4 regions of the Comamonas sp. 26 genome follow, and region 1 is predicted to be linked to each of the others. Evidence: predicted binding sites of a transcription regulator. Region 1 holds the regulator's gene; each other region holds the start of a gene.
What was found. The regulator LexA, encoded in region 1, represses DNA repair genes until DNA is damaged. The targets are predictions, from matches to a motif close to ACTGTATNNNNATACAGT.
Positions count from the first base shown of each region.

Region 1 (7,298 bases):
GCATGGCCACCGAATTGCCGTGCACATCACACCCGATGCACCCGGCGCTGGCGTAGACACACCCGAAGACCTGGAGCGTGTGCGCGCTGTGTTTGCGAATTAAGCGAATTAAGAAAAAGCCTGCGCACCATGGTGCCGCAGGCTTTTCTCACTTTCCCCCTCCGGTGACTGGATATGTAACTCATCCGCGCAGTTGCGACTCAAAAAGAGCCCAAGCCCAGTCGTGGCAAGCGCTGCTAGCTATACTTTCCATCTAGTCCAAACAGCGCATGTGGTCACAAGCACACCTGCCTTACAACTACAACTATCGCGTTGGCAGCGAATACATGCCTTGGATAGGCCGCATTGGCGACAGTTTTGACTGTCAGATGTAAGCCTCTGTTGGTCTTGTGCGTGCTATCCTTGCCCGCGAAAAAAAACAGCTCGGGGACTACAGACGTCCACCCGTTTGCCTGGGCTAGCCAAGAATTTTTACTCTCCTCAAGGATTTCCATGAAACTGATTTTGTTGGGTGCTCCCGGCGCCGGCAAAGGCACTCAGGCGGCCTTCATTTGCCAAAAGTACGGTATCCCTCAAATCTCCACTGGCGACATGCTGCGTGCTGCTGTCAAGGCCGGCACTCCTCTGGGACTGGAAGCCAAGGCAGTGATGGATGCAGGTCAGCTGGTCAGCGACGATCTGATCATCAACCTGGTCAAGGAGCGTATTGCCCAGGAAGACTGCGCCAAGGGCTTCCTGTTTGACGGCTTCCCCCGCACCATTCCTCAGGCTGATGCCATGAAGGCTGCTGGCGTGAAGCTGGACTACGTGCTGGAAATCGACGTGCCCTTTGAAGCCATCATCGAGCGCATGAGCGGCCGCCGCAGCCACCCCGCCTCCGGCCGCACTTACCACGTCAAGTTCAACCCACCCAAGGTGGAAGGCAAGGACGACGTGACCGGTGAAGACCTGGTGCAGCGCGAAGACGACAAGGAAGAAACCGTCAAGAAGCGCCTGGAGGTCTACAGCAACCAGACCCGCCCTCTGGTGGATTACTACAGCAACTGGGCCAAGGCCGATGCTGAAGCGGCCCCCAAGTACCGCGCCATCAGCGGCACTGGCACCGTGGAAGAGATCACCGAGCGCGCCTTCGCAGCTCTGGCCCAATAAGCCGATCCTGATCACCCACAAAAAAAAGCACCTTTTCAGGTGCTTTTTTTTGCTTTCCAGCGCTTATGCAACAAGCACTACCAGCTATTCATTCAATAGCAAGCCAGTTGCAGCATCATTGCAATACGCGCCTTGCTCGGCGGCAAAAGCACGGCGTCCAGACCGCCCTCAGCCTCTACCTGAATGACATGGGCTGCAATCTCATGACTACTAGCCTGCACCGCAGGCACGCCCTGCCCCACCGGCAAACCGACCAGTTGACCCTCCAGGCAACGCGTGCTGTACCAGACGCTCACGCCCTGCGCCCTTGCCTGCAGCAGCGCCTGCTCCATGGCCTGATGAATCGTGCCATTGCCCGTACCGGCGACTACCAGCCCCTGCACGCCGGCCGCCAGCAAGGCCTGCACAGCACGCGCGCTTTGCAAGGAGCCTGACTGCACAATTTCCACCCAAGGCAGCTCTTCGCAGGCCAGCAACTGCTCAAGCCGCGCCGCAGTCCAGCCCGGATACTGCACCGCAGCGCGCCCCAGCCAGCGCACACGGCTTTCTTCTACATAGGCGCATGGCCCGCCCTCGTAAGAACGCAGCGCATTCAAACGGTAGGGGTGCACCTTGAGCACCTCGCGCGCCGCATGCACCTCACCTGCCGCCACCACCCACACGCCGGGCACATCGCCAGCAGCCACCGCCACGGCATCGCGCAGGTTCTGCGGGCCATCTGCCTGCAGCGATGTGGCAGGCCGCATGGCACAGGTCAGCACCACGGCCTTGGTGGGCTGCAGCACAGCCTGAAGCAGCCAGGCAGTCTCTTCCAGCGTATCCGTGCCGTGCGTAATCACCAGCGCCCGCGTGGCCGTATCCTCCAGCCCCGCCTTCACGGCCTGCAGCAGGCTGCGCCAGACCGGCCAGTCCATGTCCTTGCTGTCGATCTGGGCAATTTGCAAGGCATCCAGTACCGCGCCCGTTCGGCCAGCGGCCAGCTGTGACAAATCCGGCACAGCGGCCAGCAAGCCCGCCACACTGATCTGCCCCGCCTTGTAGCCCACGCCCTGTGTACTGTTCTGGGCCTGCCCCGCAATCGTGCCGCCGGTGCCCAAAATCACAATCTTTTCTTGCGCCACTTGCTCTCCATAAAAAACTGATCAAAAATACAGGTACTGTATAAACACACAGATCAAAAATCTCACTAGGCCCAGCCTGATGAATGACCGGAAGCCAGACATGCTAGATCACCCCAAGCTCACTCCCCGCCAGCAGCAGATTCTGGACCTCATCCAGTCCAGCATCGCCCGCACCGGCGCGCCCCCTACCCGGGCCGAGATTGCCAGCAGCTTCGGCTTCAAATCCGCCAACGCCGCCGAAGAGCATCTGCAGGCGCTGGCTCGCAAGGGCGTGATTGATCTGGTCAGCGGAACCTCACGCGGCATTCGCCTGCGGGCTGATACCGTGCGCAACATCAATGCAGCGCGCGGCAACAGCTTTGCTCTGCCGCTCTCCAGCATGGCGCAGCTGGTACTGCCTCTGGTCGGCAGAGTAGCTGCGGGCTCACCCATTCTGGCGCAGGAACATATCGACCAGAGCTATTCGGTAGAACCCAGCCTGTTCGCCGCCAAGCCCGACTACCTGCTCAAGGTACGCGGCATGTCCATGCGCGACGCCGGCATCATGGACGGCGACCTGCTGGCCGTGCAAGCAACCCACGAAGCGCGCAACGGCCAGATTGTGGTCGCCCGCCTCGGCGACGATGTCACCGTCAAGCGCTTCAAGCGCACACCCCAAGGCATTGAGCTGCTGCCCGAAAACCCCGACTACAAGGTGATTCATGTGGCTCCTGAAGAACCATTTGCCATCGAAGGCCTGGCAGTCGGCCTGATCCGTAACAGCATGTTTATGTAGCCAACAGGCTATCCCTCAGCGCAATCGTCACCGGATGACTGCACGCTGAACCCTTTTCCCTCTCCAGTCCAGGTGGTAGGCGCGAAGCAGTCTTGCTTCGCGCTGGGCGGAGCTTTGCCTTAAAACGCAATCCTGCCCTTATCTTTGCCGCAAGGCTATTGAGGAGTTGCCACATGGGATTCGCCGCATCTTTGCAGTCTTTGACTCGCCTGAGCCTTAAAGTCCTGCCCTTCGCACCACCCGCAAGCCTGAGCTTCAAGGCCTGCACCCAAATTCTCTCAAGCGACTCGCACGACACCCCTGAAGAACCCGCACCGTTCATCCCCAGCTCTTATGAGCCCGAAGGCTTCAAGCTGACGTACACCAGCATCCCCGTCATGCGCGCCAACCGCTCGCGCCGCCGCAACACCAGCACACGTTTTAACAACAAAGCCAAAGCGAACACTGCCAGCCCCCAGTTGTCTCTCGCATTACCGGCTGAAGCAGCCCCCGCCGCCACTCGCCAGCTGAAAATCCTGCAACGCGAACCCCGTAAGCAGCCCGAATGCATGTTCATCTCCGGCCGTATGGCCGATGTCTGCGCCGCACTGGAGCGTATGGCCCTCAATGAGCAAGCACAACAAGCCTGAAGCACAAGCTAAACCCACAGCGCCAGCAACAAATGCACTGGCAACGCAATGTAAATTGCCCGTCGATGAGCAATTAGATTTTGATAGCTGCAAGCGCTAATGAATAAAGCGATATAGCGCTTTTCATGCGCAGTTCAACGTGCAATTTGGCCTGTCAAAATACTCAATTCAGGGTATTGCAGCCCCCTCATACCAATGGAAACATTCGTATACACGTGCCAACGAAGGGGTCGCAATGAGTGCCTATCGCAAGCTCACGGAGCACATACAGGCGAAAGATGCCAGCGGCAATCTGCGTTTGATTCTGGTTTATCAGGATTTTGACGAGGTCGATCTGCCGCATGGCGTCTCCCTTCGCCCCTCCGCCAAGCACTTCGAGACGACTGATCACCTGAAGATAAACTGGCTCAATGAAAAGCAGTTCGAGATCGAAACTACTGGCGAAATTCTCAACCGCGTGCAACCCCCTCAGAGCGAATAAGAGGCGTGAAAGCCACCCAGAACGTTGTAGCTTTTCGGTTGAAACAAGGTTAAGCAACGACGTATCAAGGGCAGTGTTAGCGTCTCTAAAAGTGGTCCAACCCAAACCATTCCTATCAGCAGCTCGTAAAGAATGAAACTAAATGCGACAGCACAGCGCGCACATAAAGCAGGCATTTTGTGGGCTAAATGCTGCCCTATGTTTACTGAATCAAGGCCTTAACGTTACAGAATTTCGCCCCTGACTTATCGCCACATACCGCATTCCCTGCACACGTATTGCAGCGCCAAACACATCGGAATAAATTAGCCACAACAAACACCCAGCGGCTTCAGGAGATTGAACATGTTCAAGCACCTGCTCATTCCTACAGATGGCAGCAAACTGTCTGAAGCTGCCATTCGCGCTGGCATCAGCCTAGCCCGCGAGAATGATGCCAGGGTCACCGCCCTGTATGTGATGCCCGACTACCGCGCCATCATCTATGGCGCAGATGCCTTGCTCACCTATAACAGCGCAGAATTTGAGCGCAGCACGAACAGCAACGCCGACACCGCGCTTCAGTTCGTCGACCAGATTGCCAGGCCGGAGGGCGTTCCCTGCGAGTTTGTCCGCATCGCCAGCAGCTCTGTCTATCAAACCATTGTTCAGCAAGCGCAAGAGCGCCATTGCGATCTAATTTGTATGGCCTCTCACGGGCGAAAAGGCATCAGCGGTATTTTGCTGGGCAGCGAAACTCAGCGTGTACTGACACATACCCACATCCCGGTGCTTGTTCACCGTCCCGACGTGGCTAGCGAAACAAGTTAAGGAGGAAGCAACAACAGCAGCAGCAATGAAAGAAACGGTTTGCAGAGCGCCGCTTACTACCGAATGCAGAGCCAGTAAGGAGAGTTACAGCCTGCACCCCACGGGGCAACCTGTCCGCAGTTCAATTCGATCAGCGCCAGTGCAAATGCGATTAAAGGCGAGCTTGGGACGCATGAATGTCCTTTGCCAAGTATTCAAACGCATTGACTTCGCGCCGCAGGACTCGATGGAGAGGTCCCCAAAACTTGCCCGCCTTGTGCGGGCATTTTTTTGAATGGCTAAACGCTCTGCGAGGAAATTTCCTGCGGGTGCCCATGCAGGCTGGGCAAGGTAAAAAGAATCTGCAGATTCTGCGCATCCATCTGCTGCGCCACGATGGAACCATCGAAGTGCAGATAAATCCGCACGGACTGCTCCTCATCCAGATCCCAGTACGCCACATCCGTCTTCAGTCCGTGCCAGCCATGCTCCTCACAAAGGCGACGGCAGCTCAACGCTTTCAAAAACTCTGGCGAAGCGCCAAGATCCGCATTGGCCTTTACCCAGCTGCTGATCACGAGTTCATAAGCCACCTGCCGCGAGCCGCAAGGCCTTCCCGCCTTCATATGCCGTATCCAAGCATCAAGGCGAGCGGAAAAGCTATAGGGAAAGGGATGAAGCATCTGTATCAACATTCAAGGCATATAAGAAGATAGAACCTCTTTTACCAAATATCGAATTTCTCCTACAGACAATTTACCTAAAAGAACAGTCGTCACGATTTCTAATCACATAACGCCGTAAGGGTAAAAGCCAGCAATCACCCTGCTCAGCGAATGCAAGGTGCATTGGCGCTCTGAAAACAGTAGCTGCTTACGCACTTGTCTAATGACTTTCAAAAGCTATGAGCAATAATTTCATTGCAATTAAAGAGCAAGCAGCTATCAAATAAATTGCATGGCTTGACTCACTTTTCACCATGCCGATGGCTAGAAGTGCAGCAATGAAAAACAAGCTCAGCAGAGAGGTAGCTCCATTTTTTGAACAATTAACTAGGCAAGATATTTCCGTAAAAATGACATGGGTGCAGACCGAACCTGGAGAGGTCGATGACCATCAAATCACGACGCGAGCACAGCCCAGCATTCAAAGCCAGGGTGATCCGGCGGAGTTCCGCGGTGAGTGCACCGTTGCTGAGCTGACTCAGCCATATGAAGTGCACCTCAGCCAAATTGCTGATTGGAAACGACTACTTCAAAAGAGCTCCTACTCGCCGATTGCTATGACGTCATGTAGCACACAAATACCGCGCTCTCCGGCCGTAGTTTTCTCAATGCGGGTCTTTCCGCCCAGCTTGGCGCAGTACACCAAGGCGGGGTTTGCCATGCTAAGCATTGGTGCCTCAGGTGCTGCGGGCTCATGCTGTGCGCAGCCGCCGATCGCTAACGTCGAAAGGCCTGCACCTATGGTTCCGAGTGCTTTTTTCATGGACTCAATGTAGCAAATGCCTGGCCTCTGAAGCGAACGCATAAAGTCATGATTCAGATCAGTTTCTTTGCCGCCGGGGTAAGGATTTGTCTCGCAATGCTGGCAAACGCTGTCAACAAGTGTCACTTTTAGTGATTTCATCGCCAAAACCTCAGAGCAAACTGTCAGGAGTCGCAAGAATTTGTTACTTTCTGATCAGCAAGGTCAGTAAGTGACACATTACCAAACGCCTTGGCATTTAGATTCGACTTGAGATATGGCCAGTCTGGTCTGTCTGTTGGTTATCACTAGCAGAAGGGCTGCATGTATGCATACGAGCAACGAGCACATCTATGTGCTGATGCCATCACTCTCCCTGCTTTTCCTGGCTGGTCTGCTGGGCGTCTGCTGGGTAACACAGCGTCGGCAGAGATTCTTACTTTGGCTTTGCTCCGCTTATCTGCTGACTGCAGTGTCTATCAGCATTCGCAGCGTGCTGAAGCTTGAGGTTCTCAGTCACTATGTAGTGTTCGTCAATGCATTGTTTCTGGCCGGTGCGTGGTGCATGTCCAAGAGTTTCTCGGAGCGTCGGCGGGTAGTAGCGCATCCCTTGGTGGCGCTTGTCTTGTGTGCAGCAACGCTGGCGTCGCTTTATTACTTCGCGCTGTTTGAGCAAAACATAATCAGACGCCTTCATGCATTCAGCATCGGCGTGGCTATGATTCTCCTGCTGCCAGTCCCAGCAGCCCTGAAAAAAGGTCTCTCCAGGGACTGGCTGGATCGGGCTTTGCTGTGGTCCTACGTGTCTTATGCAGTCTTCACCATGCTGCGCCCCACCCTGGTTGCATTTTTTGGGCGGCACGGGCTCAGCGATTCCATGCAGGCCA
Region 1 covers NZ_PEFL01000001.1:2,369,450-2,376,747, forward strand. The annotation lists gene kdsB (3-deoxy-manno-octulosonate cytidylyltransferase) at 1-103, shown strand, start outside; gene adk (adenylate kinase) at 493-1,149, shown strand; gene CLU84_RS10860 (asparaginase) at 1,242-2,270, opposite strand; gene lexA (transcriptional repressor LexA) at 2,371-3,045, shown strand; gene CLU84_RS10870 (hypothetical protein) at 3,219-3,674, shown strand; gene CLU84_RS10875 (hypothetical protein) at 3,910-4,155, shown strand; gene CLU84_RS10880 (universal stress protein) at 4,501-4,965, shown strand; gene CLU84_RS10885 (hypothetical protein) at 5,244-5,570, opposite strand; gene CLU84_RS22670 (DUF333 domain-containing protein) at 6,211-6,573, opposite strand; gene CLU84_RS10895 (diguanylate cyclase) at 6,740-7,298, shown strand, end outside.

Region 2 (7,298 bases), 290 kb from region 1:
TGACAGTCCCCAGAAAAGACATATAGAGGTAAAACAGCGTCTGAAAGCGGCTGTTCATGTTCAACGCCTCCAGGCCGCCCTGCAAGATGAATGCGAACTTCACGGCGTTCAGCACGCCAATACCCGCAATCAACAGGGCCAGCACGACCGTCTCTACCGGCGTGTCTTTGGCAAAGCTGCGTATGCCGCTGATCAACGCACTGGCCATGCCCAGAAACAGCAAGGCACAAGATGCAGCCAGCAGGGCCTGGCGCGCTTCCTGGCCCAGCGTCCATTGCACCAGCGCCTGAGCACTGGTATAGATCACCGCCACCGCCAGCAGTGACCGCAGCACCGGCACCGGGCGATTGAAAAAATGCAGTGCCCCCAGCAGGTAGGTGACGGGCGCGCACAGCGTCAGCGTGTGATTAAGCGCACTGATCAGGCTCCACCCCGGCTGGCCGCCCAGCAACTGCATGATGTAGGCGCAGCCCAGCAGAAGATTGCCAAGCGCAAAGACTTCCATGCCCATTTTTTTGCCATGCAGCCGACGGCTGATCAGCATGAACATGACGCAAAAACACAGCAGATGCACGCAGAGCATGCCAAGAATGACGGTAGCAACCATGAATTCGTTCATCTCGAATAATGGCAGGCACTGCTTGTGAGATGCGATGAGACAAACAAGACCTGAAGTAGAAAAGCAATTCAGGCCTTCTTACCCCGCAATCGTAAAGATTTGCAACTTCGCACGTCAAGCACATTTCGCCCGGTTTATCGATTCATCCGCGATTCACGCTTGACCTCCATCCATCATCCCCGACTCACCCCCGTCCGCTGAACCTGAGCGAGGCTTGCCGCACCACCTCAGGCAGTTGCTGCACTTTGGCATAACGCTCGCGCAGCCAGCAGGCATCGTTGCCCTGCGGCCCCAGCACCTGCTTCAAATCTTGTAGCGCATTGCGACCATTGGCCGGGGCGTAGCTGCTGATTTTCTGCAGCGTCAGCGCGATATGCTCACGCAGTGAATGCTGCTCGCTGCTCACCGGGTCCACATAGGTCCCGTCCAGCCCAAAGCGGCAAGCCTGAAAACGGTTATAGGTGTAGACCAGATAGTCATCTTCGCTGGGCTCAAACGGCTGCTCGCTCAGAAACCAGGCCCCCAGCGCCTGGACATAGGCCGCCAGCTGGGCCGCGCGGTCAATCGACAGCGGCGTATCGAACACACGCACCTCCACCGTCCCAAACTCGGGCTTGGGCCTGATATCCCAGTAAAAGTCCTTCATGCTGTGAATGACGCCCGTGGCCGCCATTTTGTCAAAGTAGCGCTCAAAGTCTTCCCAGTGCAGCGCAAACGGTGCGCGGCCCGAAAGCGGGAACGCGAAAACGGAGTTGAGCCGGGCTGAATCAAACGCCGTGTCCTGCCCCTGGACAAACGGGCTGGAGGCAGACAGCGCAATGAAATGCGGAATGTAGCGCGACAGGCGGTGCAGCATCATCAGCGCATCGTCCGCGCTGGGGCAGCCCACATGCACATGCTGACCGAAGATGGTGAATTGCTTGGTCAGGTAACCATACAGCGCCGTCATCTCCTTGAAGCGCGGCTTGTCATAAATACGCTGCTGGTGCCATTGCTGAAACGGGTGGGTGCCGCCACCGGCCAGTGTGATGTTGAGGCGATCTGCGGCCTTGACCAGTGCATCGCGCGTCACGCTGAGCTGCTCATAGGCATCCTGCGCATCCTGGCAGATGCCGGTGGATATTTCGATCATGCTGGCCGTCACCTCGGGCACGATGGAGCCGGGAACCTTGGCATTTTTCAGCAGCGCCAGCATGTCGGGCGCATAAGGCGCCATGTCGTAGTGATGGGTGCTGAGCAGTTGCAGCTCAAGCTCTACGCCCAGCGACAGGGCTTGCGACAGGGCGAACTCGCCCAGCTTCTCCTTAGGGCTCTGAGATTGTGTTTCAGCTGTCATGGCGCTTCTCCCCTCTTTGCAATGCGGCGCGACCTACACCCCGGTGAGCATCGCCGCTGCGCCACAGGGCGCTGGCAGCCAGCAGCACGCCCAGCACCTCGCACAGGGCAATCATGGGCAGAGCAATCGCCGCCAGTTGCTGGGCCACGCCCAGATTGAACACCGACCATTGCTGCACCAGCGCAGACACCATGAGCAAGGCCACGCCCGACAGCGCGATCTGCCCACACGCCACAGGCCACTGCCTGCGCCAGCCAATGGCCGTGCCGTTGCCCAGTAGCAAAATTGCAGAAAATTTGGCCACAAGCCTTGCCAGTACGGCGCTTGCCACGACTGAAATCAGAGCAAGCGACAGCCCGACCTGCGCCGCCATGCTGGCCACCAGCACAAACATCAGCAAATTGAGCATGGCGTTGCCGGCCTGAAAGGCCTGAGGCCAGACCAGCGGCCGGGGGCTGAGATTGCGCAGCAGCAGCCCTGCCACCATAAAGGCCAGCGCGGCAGAACCGCCCCATTGCTGGGCCAGCAGACACACTGCGACCATGGCAGCCAGCAGGTACAAGGCCGTGGTGTCGCTGCGCGAAGACTGCCAGCGCAGCACGGGCCAGAAAGCGGCTGTCAGCAACGCAGCCCAGAGCAAGGTGAACAGAACACTGAGCAGCAAACGCCCCAGACCGGCGCTTGAAAACTGCAGCCCGCCACCGGCAGCGGCGGCCACAGGCAGAAACACCACGGTCAACACCAGCGCGCCCAGCAGCGCCAGCAAGGTGCTGATCGTGGCCAGCAGCAGGCTTCTGTCGGTAACCGCACCACTGGCACGCAGATCATCGGCAATGCGCAGCAACACAGCAGGTGACGCAGCCATGGACACTACGCCCACCGCCAGAGCCACAGACCAATCCCAGCCCAGCACCCGCAGCACCCCGCCAACCAGCGCCAGCGTCAGCAGCGACTCACCCAGACTTTGCAAGATCAGCCACGGCTGGCGCAGCAGCCAGGGCAAGGACAACTGTGAGGCAGCCAGCAGCAGGCTCACGCCCACCGCGACCTCCAGCAGCAGCAAAGTACTGCCTTGCAGCGGCCATAGCAAATCACCAAACCCCAGCCAGCCGCCTACCAGCCCGACCAGCGTGTAACCCAGCATGCGCGGGTAACCAGTAAAGCGATGAACCAGATGACCGAGCAAAGCTGCGGCGATAACCAAGACACACCAGTTCAGAATCGTTTGCGATGCGGACAACATCGGCGCCCTCCTGTCTCAATGTCGGACACAAAGCCAAGCCTTGAATCCGACTTGCTGCAGGCAGCGTTGCGTGAAGGACAGCGAAACCGCTGTCAGAAATGGCTGAAAAGCCGGGTGCAACAACTGCGGGAGATGGCTGCCAACCTGCGTGACGCAGACACAGCCACCGCGCACGCCTTGCTCAGCCGCACTGGCAAGGCACTGAAGTCATGATACGTGCATGTTGCGAAGCAACAAAACACGCTGTCAGCAAAGCAGACGGGCGAAAACCAGAGCCCCTGCACAAGTGGACGCGCGGCGCGATCCCTTGTCTTTGTCTTTGCATTGGCTCAGGTTTGCAGCATGCGCTGGGTACGACCACGGGCCCCCGCCACCAGCTCGCTGATCAGCACTGCTTCAGGCAGGTTTTTCCAGTATTTTCGCGGCATCTCGCGCTGCATGGCCTGCTCCTTGAGGCGTGCCGGGTTGAAGGTGGAGCGGTAATAGGTCAGCCACAGTTGCTCGCCCGCGTCCGGCTCTGGAGCCTGGTCCGCTGTGCTGCCAGGGGCAAGCAGCAACTGTTCCAAGTCCCAGTAAACACTGCATTGCGGCGTGAGAATTGCCCAGCGCATATTGGGAAAGCGCCGGCGAAAAAAGCCCGAAGCCGCGCGCAGCACATGGTGCTCGGGCTCGAACCATGCGATTTGCATGGCCTGCCCGTCGGCCTCCGTCCCGGGAACAGGTCTGAAGCGCACAAACGCATGCATTTTGTGAATCTCGCGGCCCGCCGCTTTGGCCAGACGTTCGATCTCACGCCAGTCACTGTCCAGAGCATCCAGGCGGAGCCTGTGGTCTGACTGCAAACGATGCAGCCAGCGATAGCACAGCGCAAAGCGGCCGGCCAGATTGTGGCAGCAGGCCAGCCTCAAGGTGGACAGCTGGCTCTTACCCAGACGCAACGGCTGGGTCGGTGGCAGCGGCAACTGGTCCAGCGCATCGGGTGTCAGCGCCCTGCCCACCACACTGCCCGCTTCATCGGCGGCAAACAAATCCTGCGTTGGCATCTGTTGCGCCAGCGGCTGGCAAAAGCGCCAGCGCACGGCATGCGGCTCGGCGTTCAAGGCCAGCAGCACTCGGGCAGCCTGACGAAAGCCGTCAAAGTCATCCGGCTGGGCCAGCTCGATCACCAGAAAATCACGGGATACAGCGCTGGATGATTCAGGGTTTGTGTCCATCTCAGCCACTCAACACAATCAGTCAAACAAAGAAAGCTGAGATGTTTTTGCGCTCAAGCCCATATCTGGCAAGCGCATACCGCTATGCTTTTGTTGAACCACGCCATGACTCATGCGCTGCAGCAATTGCTGGCGCAGCAGCGGGCTTTCCAGATCAGCGCGGCGCGGGTGGTAGTCCGCCAGCTCCACAAAGGCCAGCACCTTGGCCGTGGCAATGCGCAGCTGCTGCAGATCGGCCAGCCGCAAGCTGCGCCCCCGCCGCGCCATCAACAAGCGCTGCACGCTGCGCACGCCCAGACCGGGCACGCGCAGCAGCCACTCCTTGGGCGCACGGTTGAGGTTCATGGGAAAGTGCTGCCTATGCGCCAGCGCCCAGGCCAGTTTGGGATCCAGCTCCAGGTCCAGCATGCCGCCGCTGCCGGGCAGCACGATTTCTTGATGGGCGAAGCCATAAAAGCGCATCAGCCAGTCCGCCTGATACAGCCGGTGCTCACGCAGCAGTGGTGGTGCCTGCAACGGCAAATCAGCCGAGGCATCGGGAATGGGACTGAAGGCCGAGTAATACACGCGCCGCAGCCCGTGGCCGCCGTACAGGCCGCTGCTGGTGAGCAAAATGGCGGCATCGCTGGCATCGTCCGCCCCCACAATCATCTGCGTGCTCTGCCCGCCCGGGGCATAGCGCGGCGGCCTGGCGCGGCGCACGCGCTGGCTACCGGGCAGCGAGATGATGCTGCTCGCCGCCTGAGAACGGCCTTCTTGCTTGGCAAGCTGGATATGCCGGGCCACATCGCCCATGGCCGACTGAATCTGCTTGGCGTTTTTTTCAGGGGCCAGCTGCTGCAGACCCTCTGGGGTGGGCAGTTCAATATTGATGCTGAGCCGGTCGGCATAGCGGCCCGCCAGCGCCAGCAGCTCGGGCGCTGCATCGGGAATGGTCTTGAGATGGATATAGCCACGAAAGTCGTGGTCTTCACGCAGGCTGCGCGCCACCTCCACCAGTTGCTCCATGGTGTAGTCGCTGGATTGAATGATGCCGCTCGATAGAAACAGCCCCTCAATGCAGTTGCGGCGGTAGAAGTCCAGCGTCAGCGCCACCACCTCAGCGGCCGTAAAGCGCGCCCTCTGAACGTTGGAGCTTTTACGGTTGATGCAGTAGCGGCAGTCGTAAATGCAGAAATTGGTCAGCAAGATCTTGAGCAGCGAGATGCAGCGACCATCTGGCGCGTAGCTGTGACAAATGCCCATACCTTCGGACGAGCCCATGCCCTTGCCACCCAGCGAATTGCGTCCCTTGACGCCGCTGGAGGCACAGCTGGCGTCGTATTTGGCGGCATCAGCCAGGATGCTGAGTTTGGCAATGGTTTCCATGATGGAGATCGAAATCGTTGGACGATTATCGAAATACTGTTTATTTATACAGCACTCTACCGAAACGACTAATGATTGCAATTCCAGGGGTTTTAGACTCCACCCGAAATTCAGCATCAAACAAGCCGCTAGCGCTTATTCTGAAAGCGCTAGCAGCTATCAATTTTCAAACCTTGCAAACTTTTTGCGGGCACAAAAAAGCCGGGTCAGAGCCCGGCTTTTCATGGATGCCAATGCTGGCTTATGAAAGCTTATGCAGGCAGCTTGCCATCGCGCAGCAGCGCGCCCACCAGTTCTACCCAGTAACGCATGCCCAGCGGCAAGTTGGCGTCATTGAAGTCGTACTTGGGGTTGTGCAGCGATGCGCTGTCTTCACCATTGCCCAGCCAGATATAGACACCGGGGCATTCTTGCGCCATGAAGGCGAAGTCTTCCGACGCCATGCTGGGCACCATGTCGCGGCGCACTTGGCCTTCGCCCAGCACCGTCGTCAGCACATCGGCACAAACTTCGGCATGCGTGGCATTGTTGATGGTGGCTGGGTAGCTGACGCGGTAGTCCAGTTGGGCCTCCAGCCCGTGCAGGGCGCAGGTGGCGGCAATGGCGTCGCGAAAGCGCTGCTCAATGCGCGCGCGCTGGGGCATGTCAAAACAGCGCACCGTGCCGCGCAGCTTGATGGCCTCGGGCATGACGTTGTAGGTGTCGCCGGCGTTAAAGCTGGTGACGCTCAGCACGGCGGGCTTGTGCACTTCTTGCTCACGGGCGATGAGTGCAGGCAGGTGCGTGACCAGCTGGCAGGCGGCCAGCAGTGCGTCTTTGCCCAGGTGCGGCATGGCAGCGTGACAGCCTTTGCCGATCAAGGTCAGGTCAAAAATGTCAAACGCAGCCATCACCGGACCGGGGTGGACCGCTGCCGTGCCCACGGGCAAGCCGGGCCAGTTGTGCATGCTGTACACCGCATCCATGGGGAAGCGCTTGAACAGGCCATCTTCAATCATGGCGCGCGCGCCGCCTTCGTTTTCTTCCGCAGGCTGAAAGATGAAGTGCACGGTGCCCGCAAAGTCGGGGTGCGATGCCAGCGCTTGCGCGGCGCCCAGCAGCATGCTGGTGTGACCGTCATGACCGCAGGCGTGCATGCGCCCGGTATGGGTGGAGGCGTGTTGGCACTGGTTCAGCTCCGTCACGTTGAGCGCATCCATATCGGCACGCAGGCCGATGGATGGGCCAGCGCCACGCAGCCCCTTGAGCACGGCCACCACGCCGGTACCAGCCAGGCCGGTGTGCACTTCCAGCCCAAAGCTGGTCAGCAGCTCGATCACACGGGCGCTGGTACGGTGTTCCTGAAACGCGGTTTCGGGGTGGCGATGAAAGTCATGGCGCCAGGCTTGCATGGCTTGCTGGCCGGGCCATTGAATAGTGTTCAGCATAGGGCGTTGCTTCGTTTACAGCGTGTGCACAAAGGTCTGAGCGATCATGGTGGCCGCCAGGAACACGCCGGCATTGGCCAGCAGCGAGACG
Region 2 covers NZ_PEFL01000001.1:2,078,970-2,086,267, forward strand. The annotation lists gene CLU84_RS09615 (GGDEF domain-containing protein) at 1-607, opposite strand, end outside; gene CLU84_RS09620 (YbdK family carboxylate-amine ligase) at 804-1,955, opposite strand; gene CLU84_RS09625 (cation:proton antiporter) at 1,945-3,198, opposite strand; gene CLU84_RS09635 (TIGR03915 family putative DNA repair protein) at 3,528-4,412, opposite strand; gene CLU84_RS09640 (putative DNA modification/repair radical SAM protein) at 4,431-5,780, opposite strand; gene CLU84_RS09645 (M20 aminoacylase family protein) at 6,032-7,207, opposite strand; gene CLU84_RS09650 (DUF3100 domain-containing protein) at 7,223-7,298, opposite strand, start outside.
Region 2: the regulator LexA is predicted to act here: its motif matches at 5,816-5,833, upstream of CLU84_RS09640 (putative DNA modification/repair radical SAM protein).

Region 3 (7,298 bases), on a different contig from region 1:
CCAGGACACGGCCAGCGCACGCACCTTACCCGACTTGATGTGAGGCAGAGAAGAGTTCACTTGGTCGAAATACACGGGCACTTGGCCGCCCAGCACGTCGTTGATGGCCGGAGCGGAACCACGGTAGGGGATGTGGTGCATCTCGGTGCCCGTGCTCTTGAGGAACTGGGCGCCCCACATGTGGCCGATGGTGCCGTTGCCAGGCGTGGCATAGGACACCTTGCCGGGGTTGGCCTTCAGGTAGGCCACGAATTCGGCAAAGGTCTTGGCAGGAATCAGCTTGGGGTTGATCACCAGCACACCGGGTGCCTTGACGATCTCGGTCACACCGACGAAGTCTTTGATCGCGTCGTAGGGCAGCTTCTTGAACACGGCAGGGTTCACGCCGTGGGTGGACAGGGTGGCGATGCCGAAGGTCACGCCGTCGGTGGTGCGTGCCACTTCGGCCATGCCGATGGAGCCGCCTGCGCCGGCCTTATTTTCAATCACCACGGGCTGGCCGCCCAGCAGCTTGATCAGCACGTCCTGCATGTTGCGTGGCACCATGTCGGTAGGGCCACCGGCAGGGAAGGGCACGACGATGCGCAGTGGGCGTGATGCCTCCTGCGCCATGCTCAGGCCGGAGAAAGAAGAGGCGATGGCCGCAGCGGTGGCGGAGCAGATGAAATGGCGACGTTGCATGAAAATGTTCCCAGGATCCGGTGATTCCAAATTGATTACATCCGAAGAGCGCTAGCGCTGACTCACGGCACAACCTATAGTGAAATTCATTCTAGGGTAACTGTTTAGTTACGGAATACGCAATTTCCGCTACTCGGGTCACTGCCAATTGGGCGCATAAGGGCTGAGCAGCACTGTTCAGCGCTGTCCGGGCATGGCCTTGAAACGCACGGTAAACAGCGCGCCCGGCGGAGTGTGGCCGGGTCTGGTGTCCTGCAGCAGCACCTGCGCACCATGCTGGCGTGCGATTTCCATGACGATGGGCAGGCCCAGTCCTGAGCCATCGGCCTCGGTGCCCAACGCGCGGTAAAAGGGTTGAAAAATCAGCTCGCGCTCAGACTGCGGCACGCCGGGGCCAGAGTCTTCCACCTGTAGCAGCAGCACCTGACCAAAGTGATCGGCCTGCACACGCACGGTGACCATGCCGGGGTGTTCGCTGCTTGATGGCGTGTAGTTAATGGCGTTGTCCACCAAGTTGCGCACCAGCTCGGTCAGCAGCGTGGCATTGCCATTGAGCCAGACGCCGGGCGTGCTGGCGCTGGCGCCCTCGTAACCCAGGTCAATATGCTTGTCCATGGCGCGCGGCAGGCAGTCCTGAAACACATCGGTGACGATGCGCACCAGATTGCAGCCCTGCATGGCGGGCACGGCGCTTTCGGCGCGCGCCAGTGCCAGCAGCTGGTTGACGGTGTGGGTGGCGCGCATGGATGAGCGGCCGATCTGCGCCAGCGAACGCTTCAAATCCTCGGTATTCGTGCCCTCGCGCTGGGCCAGATCGGCCTGCATGCGCAGACCTGCCAGGGGGGTTTTGAGCTGGTGCGCCGCATCGGCCAGAAAGCGTTTTTGGGTGACGATGGAGCCATCGAGTCGCTGGAGCAGGTCGTTGACCGAATCGACCAGCGGCACCACCTCCAGCGGCACATCCTTGTGGTTGATGGGCGAGAGGTCTTCGGGCTTGCGGGCTCTGATGCGCTCCTCCAGCCGATGCAGCGGCTTGATGCCCCGCGCCAGCGCCAGCCACACCAGCAGAGCCGCCAGCGGCAAGATGACGAACTGCGGCAGCATCACGCCCTTGATGATTTCTGTAGCCAGCACGCTGCGTTTTTCACGCGTTTCGGCGACTTGCACCAGCGCGCTGGGCTCGCCAGGCAGGGGCATGCGCACCCAGATATAGGCCACGCGCAAATCAATGCCCTTGTACTCCTCATCGCGCAGCAGCACGGTGCCGGTGGGCGGATCTTCCTCCGCGACGGGCGGACGGGGCAGGTCGCGCTCGCCGGCCAGATATTCGCCCTTGGTGCCGCTGACCTGAAAGAAAACGGTGTCCGACTCATCGGCGCGCAAAATCTCGCTGGCCGACTGCGGCAGATTGAACTGCACCTTGCCGCGCTGCACGATGACCAGCTGCGCCAGCGCCTGAGCGTTGTACTCCAGCGCACGGTCGAACGGCTTGTTGGCCAGGCCCTGTGCCACCAGCCAGGTCAGAGCCAGACTGACGGGCCACAGCAGCAGCAGGGGCGTGAGCATCCAGTCGAGGATCTCGCCAAAGAGGGAGCGCTGCTCACGCTGAAAGATCTTCAAGACGGCTGCTCGGTGGTTTTAAGCATTTTTGGCCGCTAGCCCTTTCTGAATAAGCGCTAGCAGCTATGAATTGAGAAATCGGTTCAGCTAGGGATTTTTTCCAGGCAATAGCCCAGACCGCGTACGGTGGCGATGCGAATCGGCCCCTTCTCGATCTTCTTGCGCAGGCGGTGGATATAGACCTCGATGGCGTTGTTGCTCACCTCTTCGCCCCACTCGCACAGGCGCTCCACCAGCTGGTCTTTGCTGACCAGACGGCCCGCGCGCTGCAGCAACACTTCCAGCAGGCCTAGCTCACGGGCAGACAGCTCGATCATCTTGCCGTCAATGGTGGCCACGCGGCCGGTCTGGTCATAGACCAGCGGGCCATGCTTGATGGTGGAGCTGGCCCCTCCCATGCCGCGCCGTGTCAGAGCGCGCACACGCGCTTCCAGCTCGGACAGGGCAAAGGGCTTGGCCATGTAGTCGTCGGCGCCATAGTCCAGGCCCTGTACGCGTTCCTCAATGGAGTCGGCGGCTGTCAGAATCAGCACCGGCAGCGCATCGCCGCGCCCGCGCAGGCGCCTGAGAACCTCCAGCCCATGCACCTTGGGCAGACCCAGATCCAGAATCAGCAAATCAAATTCGCTGCTGGTCAGCAAGGCGGTATCGGCCTCGCTGCCATTGGCTACATGGCTGACAACGGCGCCTGAGCTGCGCAGCGTGCGCAGCAATCCATCGGCCAGCACCTGGTCGTCTTCGGCAATCAGTATGCGCATCTCTGTCTCCTGCTGTTATCTGTGCTGGTTGCACTTTTGCTGCCATTGTAGAGAGGGGCTCTGCTTGCTATGCGGAATTTTTGGCAGCGGCCAGCGGGCGTCAGTAACCGTCGGCGTAAGCCTCCAGCCCCAACGCTACAACGGTCGCTACATCGTCTCCCACGGCTTCGCGAAACTCGGCTTCAGCCTGCGTGACAGCGGCATGAAAGGCGTGCAGCCAGGCAAGCCCTGCCTCGGTAAAACGCACACGCTTGGCGCGCGCATCGTGCGGGTCGGTTTCGCGTGTGACCAGGCCCCAGGCCTCGCATTGCAGAACCAGATCGGCCATGGCCTGCTTGGTCATGCCGGCCTTCTCGGCCAGATCCGTAATGCGGTCGCCCGCCAGCGACAGATGCCGCGTGATGTGGATATGAGCGGCCCCCACCTTGTCGCGCGCAGCGAGGTTGGATAGTGCCAGCGGCACCTCTACATCGCGGGCCATGAGCTGCAGCACCCGCGCATCGAAGCGGCGCATGGCGTGGCCCAGCAGACGGCCCAGATGGGTTTGCCGCCAGACGTCTTGAGGAGGGGTGACCGGGGAAATTTCGCTCATGAATAATAGTAAGGCAAACTGACTAAATATTTAAACATAAGGCCGGTACAAGCCCATAAACTACTGTTCAAGCATCCAGCCTGAATGCAAAAACAGGTTGAATCACAGACAGTCACCCAACCTACCCGGAGCCTGAAATGAACGCCATCGCTAAGACCAACGACGCCAACAGCGAAAAATCCAAAGCGCTGGCGGCTGCCCTCGCCCAGATTGAAAAGCAGTTTGGCAAAGGCACCATCATGAAGCTGGGTGAAGGTGAAGCGATTCAGGACATTCAGGTGGTTTCCACCGGTTCGCTGGGTCTGGATATTGCGCTGGGCGTAGGTGGCCTGCCCCGTGGCCGAGTGATCGAAATCTACGGCCCTGAATCGTCGGGCAAGACCACGCTGACGCTGCAGGTCATCGCCGAAATGCAAAAGCAGGCCGGCACCTGCGCCTTTATTGATGCCGAGCACGCCCTGGACACCGGTTACGCGCAGAAGCTGGGTGTGAACCTCAACGAGCTGCTGATCAGCCAGCCCGACACGGGTGAGCAGGCACTGGAAATTTGCGACAGCCTGGTGCGCTCTGGTGCTGTGGACCTGATCGTGATTGACTCGGTCGCTGCGCTGACCCCCAAGGCTGAAATCGAAGGCGAAATGGGTGATTCCCTGCCCGGCCTGCAAGCCCGTCTGATGAGCCAGGCGCTGCGCAAGCTGACCGCCACCATCAAGAAGACCAACTGCATGGTCATCTTCATCAACCAGATTCGTATGAAGATCGGCGTGATGTTTGGTTCGCCAGAAACCACAACCGGCGGTAATGCGCTGAAGTTCTATGCCTCTGTGCGTCTGGACATTCGCCGCACCGGCAGCATCAAAAAGGGTGACGAGGTTATCGGCAACGAAACCAAGGTCAAGGTCGTGAAGAACAAGGTTTCGCCTCCCTTCAAGACCGCTGAGTTCGACATTCTGTTCGGCGAAGGCATCAGCCGCGAAGGCGAAATTCTGGACATGGGTGTGACTGCCAAGATTCTGGACAAGAGCGGTGCCTGGTATGCCTACAACGGCGAAAAAATCGGCCAAGGCCGTGACAATTCGCGTGAATTCCTGCGTGAGAACCCCGCACTGGCCTTTGAAATTGAAAACAAGGTGCGCGACGGTCTGGGCATTGCCCCGCTGCCCGGTGCTGCGGGTGAAGAAGCGGCCAAGCCCGCCAAGGGCAAGAAGGCTGACAAGAATGCAGCCGTGGATGAAGACGGTGTGATCAGCTAATTCCCCCTGAGGCGCGGTGCGCCCTCCCTCTCTAAGCGCTGCGCGCCAAGGAGGGGGACGGATAGCTCCGCTGGGGGCGGCTCTTGCTAGCTTCCCTCGACTGAATCGTGCCTGTTTTGAAAAGTTTGCCATCTTTGCGCAGGTAACCCCTGCGCTTTTTTGTTGTGGAGATGTGTTCATGAGCTTTGCCAAGCTCTCGCTCAAAGGTCGCGCCTTGAAGCTGCTCAGTCAGCGCGAGCATTCGCGGCTGGAGTTGCAGCGCAAGCTGGCGCCGCATGTGGAAGAGGGCGACGATCTGCGCGCCACTCTGGATGAGCTGGAAAAGCGCGGCTTCATCAGCGAGCAGCGGGTGGTGGACTCCGTCATTCATAGCAAGGCCAGCCGTTTTGGCATGGCGCGGTTGGTGCAGGAGCTGCGCAGCAAAGGGCTGGACGATGAAATGGTGCGCAACGCCAGCGAGCAATTGCGCGACACCGAGCTGGAGCGCGCCCGCGAGTTGTGGTGCAAGCGCTTTGGCATGCCGCCCGCCGACATCAAGGAAAAAGCCAAACAGCTGCGCTTTATGGCGTCGCGGGGCTTTTCCTCGGGCGTGGCTTCGCGAGTTTTGCGAGAGGCACCATACTCGGACCTCAACGAAGGTGATGAGGCTGACTGATTCAGCCACCCGTTTGACTCTGTGATGCAAAGGACCCTGCATGCCCGCTGCCGCCTCGAATACAGATTCCCCATCCGCCCTGCGCGTTGGCCTGAGTGCCGGTAAATCCCTGCTGGGCGGCTTGATGCTCGGTCTTGCACTGGCGCTGGTGCTGGGCTGCACCACGACCGCGTTCTACTTCACGCGGCTGAACGGGCCGGGCATGCCCGCAGCGGCCCATGCGGGCGGAGCGGGGGCCTTTATTACCCTGCTGTTTTCACCGTCGCTGGTGGTGGCCTTGCTGCTGGTGTTCATCATTCCGGCTTACGTCTTTATCGGCTTGCAGATCGGGCGTGCTCGCGCCACGGGCAAGCTGGTGGCGCGTTACGGCCAGGGCCTGTCGCAGCGGCTGGCCGAGATGCTGGCTCAGCGCGTGGAATCCATGCCCCGCGCGCACAAGGCCATGCACAAAACGGCGGACCTGCTGACCATGGGCACCGCCATGGAGCACCTGAAACCGTGGATTGGCGACGGCCGCGCCGTGCAGTGGGTGGTGCGCACGGTTCTCAACCGCCTGCCGCTGTCTGATTTGATGGACGAATGGGGGCAGACCCGCATCGAGTGGGGCACCGAGGCCAGCAAAGGCGACCCGGCGCTGCGCGCTTTTCTGGGCGACAAGGTGCACGGCTTACTGGAAGACATGGCCGAGCCATCGTGGACGCTGCTGTGGCTTTTGATGGGCGTACACGTCGTGGTGCTGGGCGTAGGCATCTGGCTGACGGCGTAGCTGTCACATCAGAGTGACTCCTGATTTAATAGCTGCTAGCGCAATACCATTGGGCGCTGGATGCCTGTTTTAGCCATAGAGTCGTCCCCTTATTGACTGCGCGTCGCCCACCAGCAGATCAACGACCCCAGCGTAACCAGCGCCACGCCTTGCCAGAAGCTCCAGCCCGGCAGCACTTGCAGTAGTAGGCTGGCCATGAGTGCTGAGAGCACGGGCGTGAAATACGAGGCCGCCGCCAGCACGGCCAGCTTGCCATGCTGAATACCGTGTTCCCAGCAGCTGTAGCCCAGCGCCGTCAGCGCGCCGGCTATGAACAGTTGCGCGCCAGCAGTCCATGACCATTGCATGACGGGCGCAGCATCCAGCCTGAACCATTGCAGCCACAACACGAGGGCCGTGCCGGTTACAAACAAACCCACGGCGTTAAAACCTGCGCCATAGCGGCGTGCCAGCAGCGAGTAGGTGGGCCAGAGCATGGCAGCGGCAAAGGCCATGCCGTAGGCCAGCGGGTTGCCTTGCACATGGGCCCACAGCGTGGGCAGGCTGAAGCTTTCGCCACCCAGCACGCGGGCCAGACCCCACAGGCAAATCAGCAAGCCTGGCCACAGCCACCAGCGCGCGAATTGCTGGCGGCAGAGCACGGCCAGGGCGATGGTGAGGCTGGGCCAGAGGTAGTTGATAACGCCGATTTCCATGGCCTGAGCGCGATCATGAGCCAGCCCCACGGCGACGGACAGGCAGACCTCATAAATCACAAACAGCACGCCGCAGCCCCAAAGATAAACCGGGTGCATTTCGCGCCAGCGGGCCACTTCACGCCAGCCTTTGCGCCCGCGCGCCACGGCAATGCAGATGGCAGCTGTGGTGTAGAGCGCTGCGGCACCGCCCACGGCCCCCAATGGCTCGGCCACAGCGCGCATCAGGCCTATGGTGCAGCTCCAGCAGAGTACGGCCAGCAGGCCGATGAGGGTGG
Region 3 covers NZ_PEFL01000003.1:264,257-271,554, reverse strand. The annotation lists gene CLU84_RS19410 (tripartite tricarboxylate transporter substrate binding protein BugE) at 1-681, opposite strand, end outside; gene CLU84_RS19405 (sensor histidine kinase) at 859-2,301, opposite strand; gene CLU84_RS19400 (response regulator transcription factor) at 2,385-3,059, opposite strand; gene CLU84_RS19395 (MarR family winged helix-turn-helix transcriptional regulator) at 3,160-3,651, opposite strand; gene recA (recombinase RecA) at 3,789-4,904, shown strand; gene recX (recombination regulator RecX) at 5,083-5,559, shown strand; gene CLU84_RS19380 (hypothetical protein) at 5,600-6,325, shown strand; gene yddG (aromatic amino acid DMT transporter YddG) at 6,415-7,298, opposite strand, start outside.
Region 3: the regulator LexA is predicted to act here: its motif matches at 3,714-3,731, upstream of recA (recombinase RecA).

Region 4 (7,298 bases), on a different contig from region 1:
TGTCACCACCAGTTGCCACTGGCCGCGTGCCAGCTCTTCAATCTTCCAGCGCGCGCGCACCTTGAGGCTGCCGCGACCGGTGCGGTAGGCATCGGCAATATCGCTGCTGGAAGAAATGATCTGGCCACCGCCCGGATAGTCGGGGCCGGGAATCATCGCCAGCAACTCTTCTTCGCTGAGGTTGGGCTTTTTGATCAGGCTCACGCAGGCCGCAGCCACTTCCACCAAGTTGTGGCTGGGGATTTCAGTGGCCAAGCCCACGGCAATGCCGCTGGCGCCATTGAGCAGCGAAAACGGCAGGCGAGCTGGCAACTGCCTTGGCTCTTGCGTGCTGCCGTCATAGTTGGGCACAAAGTCCACCGTGCCCATGTCGATTTCGTCGAGCAGCAGGCTGGTAATTTTGGACAGTCGCGCTTCGGTGTAACGCATGGCGGCTGCGCCGTCACCGTCGCGGCTGCCGAAGTTGCCTTGGCCGTCGACCAGCGGGTAGCGCTGGTTGAAGTCCTGCGCCATGCGCACCAGTGCATCGTAGGCAGACTGGTCGCCGTGCGGATGAAAACGGCCCAGCACATCGCCCACCACGCGGGCGCTTTTGACGGGCTTGGCCGCCGTGTTGCCGTTGTTGCCGCTATAGCTCAGGCCCATGCGATCCATCGCATAGAGAATGCGGCGCTGCACGGGTTTCAGGCCGTCGCAGACATCGGGCAAGGCACGGCCTTTGACGACCGACAAAGCGTATTCAAGATAGGCGCGCTGTGCGTATTGACCCAGGTCCAGGACATCGCCAGCGGCTTGAAGAGACAAATCCGGTGTGGTTTGATCGCTCATGAATTCTCAGTAATTTTCCAAATATCGCCTGTGCGGCGAATCACGGTATGCGTACGTCCGGGGCTGAAACAGCCCCCGGCAAAGTCATGCGAATGCGCGAGCTGCCAGAGCCTGCCGATGCGGAGACTCCAGTGCGAGCAGTTGTCACAGGTGACGCTCGGCCGCTCAGCGGCTTGCCCGCCTGCAACTGCTCATAGATGCCCGTGACCGCCTTGACGTAATTCATCGTTTCTTTATAGGGCGGAATGGCCTTGCCAAACTTCTGCACCGCACCTTCACCTGCGTTATAGGCAGCCAGCACCAGATCGAGTCGTTCAGGGAACAACTTCATCAGGTAGCTAAGGTAGCGGGCGCCTGCGGGGATATTCACGGCAGGGTCGGCCAGCTGCTCCTGCATGCTGCGGCTTTTGCTGGCGGCCACGCCAAAGCGTTCGGCCGTGGCGGGCATCAACTGCATCAGGCCTACCGCCCCCTTGGGCGAGATGGCGCCGGGGTCAAAGCCAGACTCCACCGCAATCACGGCCTTCAGCAACTCATATTCCACGCCCGTTCTTTCTGCGGCTTTTTGCAGGTGCGGCCTGACGCTTTTGTAGCGCGGCGACACTTCAAAAAAGCTCTGCATACGGGTGCGGGCGGTCAGGCCCTGCGCAGCGGTATCGGGGCGCAGGCCAGGCTGAGTGCTGTCATAGCGCTCACCCTTGAAAAACAACTTGTAGCGTTCATCCAGCGCTTCGGCTGCAAAGTGGGTGATACCAAACTCATCCACATACGCCCACAGATCGGCATGCGCCGCCGGTGCAAACGCCAGCCAGCCAGCGCCAGCCAGTAACAACTGCGCACCGGCCAGACGAACACCAGTGCGCAAACGCACCAGCCTGCCGCTTTTCTGCGAAGGCTGTTGCTGAGTACAGAACAGGAAATTTGACATGACTTAATCCAGTGACCGCAGAAGACTGGGCGTGACGCCTGCCTTGCTCAGATGTCGATCTCCACGGCGTCGCCGTGCAGTTCCATCAACTCGCGGCGGGCGGCGGCTTCGCCCTTGCCCATGAGCTTGGTGACGACGGCTGCAGCCTCGGCAAAGTCCAGGTGCATGAACTGCACTGCGGGCATGCGGCGTGTGTCGGGATTGAGCGTGGTTTCCCACAGCTGCTCGGCATTCATCTCGCCCAGCCCCTTAAAGCGGCTGACCTGGCATTTCTCGCGGGGCACGCCATCTTTGGCGCACTTTTCGATAATAGCTTCCAGCTCGCCTGCATCCAGCGCATAGACCTTGATGGCGGGCTTTTTGCCACGCGCAGGCACATCCACACGGAACAGCGGAGGCAGGGCCACATGAATGTGACCGGCTTCGATGAGCTTGGGGAAATGTTTGAAGAACAGCGTGAGCAGCAGCACCTGAATATGAGAGCCGTCCACGTCCGCATCACTCAAGATGCAAATCTTGCCGTAGCGCAGGCCAGTCAGGTCGGGCTCGTCATTGGGGCCATGCGGGTCCACACCAATCGCCACCGAAATATCGTGAATTTCGTTATTGGCAAACAGGCGGTCGCGGTCCACTTCCCAGGTGTTGAGCACCTTGCCGCGCAGCGGCAGGATCGCCTGAGTTTCCTTGTCGCGCCCCATCTTGGCGCTGCCGCCAGCAGAGTCACCCTCGACCAGAAACACTTCGTTGACGCTGATGTCCTTGCTTTCGCAGTCGGTCAGCTTGCCGGGCAGCACAGCCACGCCGCTGCCTTTGCGCTTCTCAACCTTCTGGCCCGCTTTCTGGCGGGTCTGGGCGGCTTTAATGGCAATCTCGGCCAGCTTTTTGCCCCAGTCCACATGCTCGTTCAGCCAGAGCTCCAGCACCGGGCGCACAAAGCCCGAGACCAGACGCACGGCATCGCGCGAGTTCAGGCGCTCCTTGATCTGGCCCTGAAACTGCGGGTCCAGCACCTTGGTGTTGAGCACATAGCTGGCGCGGGCAAACACGTCGTCAGGCATGAGCTTGACACCCTTGGGCAGCAGCGAATGCATGTCGATAAAGGCTTTGACGGCCTGAAACAGACCATCGCGCAGGCCGCTGTCATGCGTGCCGCCAGCGGTGGTGGGGATCAGATTGACATAGCTTTCGCGCAGCGGCGAGCCGTCTTCGGTAAAGGCCACGCACCATGCGGCGCCTTCGCCTTCGGCAAAGCTGTCGTTGTTTTTGTCGGCAAAGCCCTCGCCCTCAAACAAGGGAATGACGGGCTCGCCATGCAGGCTTTGCGCCAGATAGTCACGCAGACCGCCCTTGAATTGCCAAGTTTGCGTATCGCGCGTCTTTTCATTGACCAGCGTAACGGCCACGCCGGGCATGAGCACGGCTTTGCTGCGCAGCAAATGCACCAGCTCACCCATGGGCAGGGCCGAAGATTCAAAGTATTTGGCATCAGGCCAGGCGCGCACGGTGGTGCCATGCTTGCGCTCGCCGGGCTGCAGATCACGAATCTGCAGCGGCTCGATCACATCACCAGCCGAAAACACCAGCGTGGCGACCTGACCATCGCGGTGCACCGCCACTTCAAGGCGGGTAGCCAGCGCATTGGTCACCGAGACGCCCACGCCGTGCAGGCCGCCGGAGAAGCTGTAAGCCCCGCCATTGCCCTTGTCGAACTTGCCACCTGCGTGCAGACGCGTGAAGACCAGCTCCACCACGGGTGCATTTTCTTCAGGGTGCATGCCAAAGGGAATGCCGCGACCGTCGTCTTCCACGCTGTATGAGCCGTCGGCGTGTATGGTGAACTTGATCTTTTTGCCGTAACCGGCAAGCGCCTCATCGGCCGCGTTATCGAGCACCTCCTGCAATACATGCAGGGGGTTGTCGGTACGCGTGTACATGCCGGGTCGCTGTTTAACAGGCTCCAGACCCTTGAGAACGCGGATCGAGCCTTCGGAATATTCGTTGGACGGTTTGACTGCCATGGGGGCGGATTGTAGTGGCCTCTCCAGATCAACGCTGGATAAATTCACAGTTGTTTACTCCCAATACTCTTGCACAAAGCCAGAACAACTGTCTTTGGCATGTGTTTTTGCTTGCAGAGAGAGCACTATAAACCTCATCAAAACAATAGCTTACAGCGCCTGTATTCAATGGATTCCAAAGCCATTCAATTCTGAAAGCTATGAATAACAAGCGCAAAGCGCTCACTTTTTAATCAACCCTAACGCTATCGGGCACTTCCCGCCACTTCTCAGAGCAGACATCCAAGCCCCCGCTCTCGCATTCCGGCAAGTGAGCCTGCCGCGCAGGCGACGGCCAGCGTACGCGCAAAAGCAGTTGTTTCGTTAAAGTCGAGTACTGACACGCTTTTCCGCACGCACGGTATGACAACAAAGACAACACAACCATCGCTGTCCATGGCGCAGATTCTTCTGTGCGGTGGTGCCATCGTCACCCTTTCCATGGGCATACGCCATGGCTTTGGCCTGTGGCTGCAACCCATCACGCAGGATATGGGCTGGACGCGCGAAAGCTTCTCGCTGGCCATTGCCGTGCAAAACCTGTCATGGGGCATTTTGGGTATTTTTGTCGGCATTCTGGCCGACCGCATCGGTGCCTTCAAGGTGCTGATTGGCGGCTCTATTCTGTATGCGCTGGGTCTGGTCGGCATGGCGCTGTCGCCCACCAGTACGATATTTTTGCTCACTGCCGGGGTACTGATCGGTGCGGCGCAGGCCGGCACCACCTATGCCGTTATCTACGGCGTGCTGGGGCGGCAGATTCCGGTTGCACAGCGCAGCTGGGCCATGGGCGTGACGGCGGCAGCGGGTTCGTTTGGTCAGTTTTTCATGGTGCCTGTGGAGGGCGGGCTGATTGCGCAGTTCGGCTGGTCTAACGCTTTGCTGGTCCTGGCGGTGTTCGCCCTGCTGATTGCCGGTCTGGCCTTTGGCCTGCGTGAGCCTGGCTTTAGCAGCGGCACGCCCATCAAGCGCGATCAGACCGTGGGGCAGGCGCTGAAAGAGGCTTGGTCTTACCCCAGCTTTTTGCTGCTGATGGCAGGCTACTTTGTCTGCGGCTTTCAGGTCATGTTCATTGGCGTGCACATGCCCAGCTACCTCAAGGACTTCGGCATGGCGCCGCATGTGGCCAGCTACTCTCTGGCGCTGGTGGGTCTGTTCAATATCTTTGGCACCTATCTGGCAGGCAACCTGGGCCAGAAGATGCCCAAGCGCTACCTGCTGTCGGGCATTTACAGCCTTCGCTCGGTGGCCACGGTCTGCTTTTTGCTGGCTCCGCTGTCGCCCTGGTCGGTCTACATTTTCTGCGCGGCCATGGGCTTTTTGTGGCTGTCTACCGTGCCTCTGACCAATGCCACCATCGCCCAGATTTTTGGCGTGCAGCACCTGTCAATGCTGGGCGGTTTTGTGTTCTTCAGCCATCAGATCGGCAGCTTTCTGGGCGTGTGGCTGGGCGGCTATCTGTATGACATCAACGGCAACTACGACATGGTCTGGTACATCTCGATTGGGCTGGGCATCTTTGCCGCCCTGGTCAACCTGCCGGTTCGCGAAAGTGCCATTGCGCGCCCCAGCACGGCCAATGCCGCCTGAAGCCATGCAGATCAACCTCTGGCAACGCATCCTCATCTGGGCCGCCATTCTGGCGGTTCTGCTGGCCGTGTTTGCCCTGTATCTGCAACCGCAATTCATGCTCACACTGGCTGACCAAGTCTGGGCCTGCTTCTGAGCTTTGGGTGCCACCCGGCCCCGCAGTCAGGCCGGGAGAGAGCATGCACCGTATTGTGATTACCGGCGCGTCTGACGGCATTGGTGCTGAGATCGCCCTCCAGCTTGCGCAAACCCATCAAAGCCAGCTGCAACTGACACTGGCCGCGCGCAATGCAGGCAATCTGCAAGCCGTGGCCCGCCAGTGCGAGGCGCATGGCGCGCAGGTGCTGGTGCAACCCACCGATGTCTCTGTCGAAGCCCAGTGCCGCACGCTGATTGCAGAAGCCGTGCGCCGCTTTGACGGCATCGATGTGTTGATCAATAACGCCGGCATCTCAGCCCATGCTTTGCTGGAAGATGTCAGCGCCCAAGACCTGAACTGGTACGAGCAGCTGATGCGCATCAACCTCTGGGGCAGTGTGTGGTGCACCCATGCGGCACTGCCGTATCTCAAGGCCAGCAAGGGGAGCGTCGTCGCCGTGTCATCGCTGGCCGGGCTGATCGGTGTACCGGGCCGCACGGCCTACAGCGCCAGCAAATTTGCCATGACCGGTTTTTTTGAAGCACTGCGCGCCGAACTCAAACCCGCAGGCGTGAGCGTCACCACGGCCTACCCCGGCGTGGTGGCCACGCAGATTCGCAACCGAGGCTACAACGCTAAGGGCGTGGCCGCAGGCGTCAGCGGCCTGAAGGAAGACAAAGCCATGTCGGTGCAAGAATGTGCGCGCCTCATCATCCACGGCATGAACCAGCGCCAGCGCGAGGTGGTGATGGACAAGGGCAAGCTAGGCCGCTTCCTCAAACTGATTGCGCCCGGCCTAGTTGAGAACATGGCGCTGGCCGCGCTCAAAGACGATGTGAAGCCGCATTGAACCCAACCTGGCGGATTGCATCAACAGCCCCTGTCAGCCCCTTGCCGCGCGGCGCTGCTATAGTTTTTGCAAGATGACTTGCACAACACCCGACGCGATGCCTGGTGCTCAGCCCAGCACAATGCCCCTGCCCTCAACAACCGCTGCCCACGGCGCGCAAGCGCCTTCCGCATGGATTACCCGCTTCGCCCATCTGTTACGCCCGCAAGGCACGGTGCTGGATCTAGCCTGCGGCATGGGTCGCCACACCCGCTATTTTTTTGAAGCAAATCATGCTCTAACCAGCGTAGATAAATCGCAAGAAGCTACGCAATCCATAGCAGACATCGCAGAAACCATCACCGCTGATATTGAAAACGGCCCCTGGCCGCTGGCGGACCGCAGTTTCGACGGCGTGGTCATCACCAACTACCTCTGGCGCCCACTTTGGCCGCAGATTCTGGCCAGCGTCAAACCTGGCGGCGTGCTGCTGTATGAAACCTTTGGTCAGGGCAATGAGGCCTACGGCAAGCCATCGCGCCCGGATTTTTTGCTGGTCTCCGGCGAGCTGCTGCAAGTCTGTGCTGGCTGGTCCATCGTCGCCTATGAGCATGGCGTGCTGTACCAGCCCGACCGTGTGGTGCAGCGCATTGCCGCCATCAAGCCTGCTGACTCTGCGGCAACCACGGCCTTCCCTCTGCAAAGCTGACCACCATGCGCTACTACGCGCGGCTGCTTGGCAGGGGCCGGACTTCAGCAGCTGGGTTTGGCCCGGTCAGTGTCATCTGCAAGTCCATGTCGGGGTCAGGTGAAACTCAATATCGACCGGATTTATGCAACAGCACCCTTAAAGCAATGCATCGCATTGGCTGACCTTAGTTCCCTGCTGGGAAACGCTCAGCCCAGTGGCGAGCCAAATCAATACGG
Region 4 covers NZ_PEFL01000002.1:61,681-68,978, forward strand. The annotation lists gene parC (DNA topoisomerase IV subunit A) at 1-828, opposite strand, end outside; gene CLU84_RS14840 (lytic transglycosylase domain-containing protein) at 869-1,756, opposite strand; gene CLU84_RS14845 (DNA topoisomerase IV subunit B) at 1,804-3,774, opposite strand; gene CLU84_RS14850 (MFS transporter) at 4,177-5,403, shown strand; gene CLU84_RS22575 (hypothetical protein) at 5,408-5,539, shown strand; gene CLU84_RS14855 (SDR family oxidoreductase) at 5,583-6,392, shown strand; gene CLU84_RS14860 (bifunctional 2-polyprenyl-6-hydroxyphenol methylase/3-demethylubiquinol 3-O-methyltransferase UbiG) at 6,490-7,080, shown strand; gene puuE (allantoinase PuuE) at 7,247-7,298, opposite strand, start outside.
Region 4: the regulator LexA is predicted to act here: its motif matches at 3,808-3,825, upstream of CLU84_RS14845 (DNA topoisomerase IV subunit B).